DNA from 2 places in the Pseudoalteromonas sp. MM17-2 genome. Region 1 is predicted to be linked to the other one. Evidence: predicted binding sites of a transcription regulator. Region 1 holds the regulator's gene; the other holds the start of a gene.
What was found. Region 1 encodes FliA, which starts transcription of late flagellar genes. Its sites were predicted from a motif close to CTAAAGNTNNNNNNNNNNNNGCCGATA; they were not measured.
Positions count from the first base shown of each region.

Region 1 (2,205 bases):
CCTAGGACTGGCAAACTGTGACGTTATGCTTGGTCTGCGTGTTGAAAAGAACCTTTCTCATGTTCTAAGTGGTGAGTGCGAACTGCGCGATATACTGGTAACTGGGCCTGCGGGCATTCGTATTGCTCCGGCAACATCGGGGTCACAGAGCATGGTTGAACTGAGTGCCGCAGAGCATGCAGGTTTAATCCGTGCGTTTAGCGAGCTCGATAACGACTTTGATGTCCTCATTGTTGACACCGCCGCCGGTATCTCCGATATGGTACTGAGCTTCTCGCGTGCTGCGCAAGATGTTGTTGTGGTGGTCTGCGATGAGCCAACTTCGATTACCGATGCCTACGCGCTGATCAAGGTGCTTAGTCGTGAACATGGCGTATACAAATTCAAAGTCGTTGCCAATATGGTGCGCAGCCAGCGTGAAGGGCAAGACTTATTTGCCAAACTCTCCAAAGTAACCGACCGATTTTTAGATGTGGCGCTCGAATTAGTGGCCACCGTGCCCTATGATGAAAACATGCGTAAATCAACGCGTCGCCAGAAAGCCGTTGTGGAGTTATTCCCTAACTCACCTGCTTCGGTATCGCTGAAAAGTCTCGCTGGCAAGGCATTAAAATGGCCAACCCCTAATCAACCATCGGGGCATTTGGAGTTCTTCATTGAAAAGCTGGTCAATAATTAACTGTTGTTCGGATTTATGAATAAAGTGGCTGGATATCAAGATCAATTACAATTAAACACTCTGGTCGAGCGCCATGCCGCGCTGGTCAAGCGTGTTGCATGTCATTTGCTGGCGCGACTGCCGGCGAGTGTGCAGCTCGATGATCTCATTCAGTCCGGCATGATTGGCCTCATTGAGGCATCAAAAACCTTTGATGCCAGTAAAGGCGCCAGCTTTGAGACGTTTGCTGGTATTCGTATTCGTGGTGCGATGCTTGATGAAGTACGACGGGGAGATTGGGCTCCACGATCGGTACACCGCAATAGCCGCGCTGTAGCTACCGCTGTACATGAATTGGAAACTTCCCTAGGTCGGGAACCAAAGGATGTTGAAGTAGCTGAAAAACTTGATATTTCGCTCGATGAATACCATCATATTTTAAACGATGTTAATTGCTCTAAAGTGCTCGGTATCGAAGACTTAGGTGTCGATGAAGATGTACTCACCCCGAGCAGTGAACAATCTCAAACGGGGCGGCCCTACACCAGCGTTCACAACGAACGCTTTAACCAAGCATTAGTAGCGGCAATTAATTCTCTCCCCGAGCGTGATGCATTGGTATTATCGTTGTACTATAACGATGAAATGAATTTAAAAGAAATTGGGCAAATACTGGACGTAAGTGAGTCCCGTGTGAGTCAGATACATGGTCAGGCAATGATTAAGCTCAAAGCGAAAGTCAATGACTGGGTCAATTAGTAGTAAGAATAAAGGTTCATACCTCACTGGAGGATACTTTGGATAAAAACATGAAAATTCTCGTGGTCGATGACTTTTCCACTATGAGAAGAATCATTAAAAACCTATTGCGTGATTTAGGCTTTACCAACGTGCAAGAAGCGGACGATGGTAGTACCGCGCTGCCCATGTTGCAAAACCAAGAGTTTGACTTTGTGGTTACCGATTGGAACATGCCAGGTATGCAGGGTATCGATTTGCTCCGTGCAATTCGCGCCGACGACAGCTTAAAGCACATTCCAGTACTGATGGTAACTGCAGAGGCGAAGAAGGAACAAATCATTGCCGCTGCCCAAGCTGGCGTGAACGGTTACATCGTTAAGCCCTTTACCGCAGCTACATTAAAAACCAAGCTGGATAAAGTATTTGAGCGCTTAGGTTAACCGAGAAGGAGAGGTTTATGTCAGCTCCCGCTGCACCTCACATTACCCTAGAGCAAGCCAAACAGCTTGTATCGTTTCTTGAACAAGGTGAGCAGGAGAAAGCCGATCAGCTGATCCTCGATGCTGCCTCCAAGGAACAGTCCGAACTGTTTGCTGAGGTTGGCAAGTTGACGCGGCAGCTTCACGAGTCGTTGAAGAATTTCCAACTCGATACGCGCTTGAACGACCTCACGCAAGAAGCTATTCCCGATGCTAAGCAGCGTCTTAATTATGTGATGGAAATGACCGAGCAGGCGGCAAACAAAACCATGGATGCCGTGGAAGCCAGTTTGCCCATCGCTGAGCAGCTATCCACTGAACTACATC
Region 1 covers NZ_JAKRFV010000013.1:18,597-20,801, reverse strand. Annotated here, with positions in the region: gene MHM93_RS11635 (MinD/ParA family protein) at 1-679, shown strand, start outside; gene MHM93_RS11630 (RNA polymerase sigma factor FliA) at 695-1,417, shown strand; gene cheY (chemotaxis response regulator CheY) at 1,456-1,839, shown strand; gene MHM93_RS11620 (protein phosphatase CheZ) at 1,857-2,205, shown strand, end outside.

Region 2 (2,205 bases), on a different contig from region 1:
GGGGCCCTACGCGGTGTTCCTACCTTTATTGTTAATGGTAAATATCGCCTACTACTAGGTCGTGAGTCAGGCGTTACCGATCCTGAAGATATTGCTGCACTAATTAATTTTCTTGCGAAAAAATAAGTTAAGAAAGACATAAAAAAAACCGCATTTAATGATGCGGTTTTTTTATTCTGCAAACAATGTCAGTTACTTGCGAGTGAGGAACACACCGGATTCAATATGATGGGTGTAAGGGAACTGATCAAAAATCGCGAATCGCGTTACCTTATGAGTACTTGCTAGCCTATCTAAGTCGCGCTCTAAGGTATCTGGGTTACAGGAGATGTAGACAATATTGTCATACTCACTCACCAACTTACAGGTTAGCTCATCCATACCAGCACGCGGTGGATCAACCAAGATGGTCTGGCAGTTATACTCTTGTAAGTCGATGTCTTTTAAGCGGCTAAAGCTGCGTTCTTGACGCATAGCTTGGGTAAATTCCTCGCTACTCATACGAATAATATCGAGGTTAGTCACCTTATTAGCAGCGATATTGTATTGTGCCGATTTAACCGATGACTTCGAAATTTCTGTGGCCAATACGCGATTGAAAGACCCTGCTAAGGCGACTGAGAAGTTACCATTACCGCAATAAAGCTCGAGCAAATCATTATTCAAAGGGGCGCACACATCTTGAGCCCAGCCCAGCATTAGCTCGTTCACCTTGGCATTGGGTTGGGTAAAGCTGTTTTCTACTTGCTGATAAACGTACTGCTGGCCATTTACCTGCAAGCGCTCGATAACATAGTCATTTCCTAACACTTCTTTTTGTTTGCGAGCTCGGCCAATGAGTTCAACATTAAAGCGTTTTTGTAATCTTGCTTGTAATTCCTTGGCACCAGCTAGCCATTGTTCGTTGAGTGGCTTGTGGTAAAGCAGGCTCACCAATGCCTCACCGCTTAGCGTCGTGAGGTAATCGATTTGAAACAGTTTACGGCGCATCAACTCATCATCTTTGAGCTCGTTGATAAGCGCGCTCATAAGGTCATTGATTAACGGCGCACCCGGATCAAAGTGATCAACGCGGATCTTCTCTTTGCTCACGGGGTCAAACATAATGTGGTAGAGCTCGTCCTGATCATGCCATACTCTAAACTCAGCACGTTGACGGTAATGCTTCGGCGGCGAAGCAAACACTTCAAGCTGTTGCACACCAAAGCGCGAAAACTGTGTCGTGATTCGTTGTTGTTTTTCTGTTAGCTGCGCGTCATAGGTGCTGGTATCGATATCAATTACTGGCATGCAAACCTCTCGTTATTAAGTGCGCCGCTATTGTAGGCAGTTGCCACGGTTTGTCCAGTATTGGCCATTATAAAGTGCACAAAATTTCTACAGTTTCTGTGCGTGCTGCCGATAACAGCGGTAGTAGTATATTAATTGACTCATGAATGTGTGCTGCCAAGGCTTGGCAACCACTGCAGAGGAGGGCCTTAGCTCATGAAAATTAGCGATTTAAATCATATCTTTAACCAAAGCAATCGTTCTGGTTTAAAAAATAAAGGTGATGCGCCGGCACAGCCCGCGATTAACTCTCCGGGGTTTGATAGTTACTCATCGGGTTATGGCCAAGTGGGTGCCAAGGTATTGAATGATAAATTGGCGCAAGCGTTAGGGCTCGAACAACCAAAACAGCAAAGCAAGCCGTTATTTGACTTCGAAGAGGTAGTGAAAAATGTGCTGCAGTTTGTCACAGGCGCGGTGAAAAAAGCGAAAGCCGATGGCGCCAATGACGACAAGTTACAAGAAATGCTGGCGCAAGCGCGCGAAGGCGTGCAAACCGGTATTGATGATGCCTACGGTGAGCTTGAAGATGCCGGGCTACTCAACGACGAAATTAAAACCGGCATTGAGCAGTCACAAAAAGGTATTGAGGAAGGGCTCAATGAGTTTGAGCAATCGCTTTTTGGCGAGCAAAGTATTGGTAATGGCGTAGCGGTAAGCCAAGCCCAGTATATGCAGCTACAAAATAATGCCGAGTATCGTTTTACTACCGCTGAAGGCGATGAAGTGGTCGTTAGTTTAGCGCAAAACTACCAAGCTGGTGCGGCAGCCAGTTTATTTGCCCCCGGCGAAAAGCAAGGGTCTGGCTATGCATCTGAACAGTTTGAGAAGCAGGAATTAAACTTCACGTTATCGGTTAATGGCGAATTAAATGAA
Region 2 covers NZ_JAKRFV010000012.1:60,598-62,802, forward strand. Annotated here, with positions in the region: gene MHM93_RS11260 (thiol:disulfide interchange protein DsbA/DsbL) at 1-126, shown strand, start outside; gene trmA (tRNA (uridine(54)-C5)-methyltransferase TrmA) at 193-1,290, opposite strand; gene MHM93_RS11270 (DUF5610 domain-containing protein) at 1,486-2,205, shown strand, end outside.
Region 2: MHM93_RS11270 (DUF5610 domain-containing protein) is a predicted target of FliA. The motif match lies at 1,378-1,404, and genes of this name have one in related genera.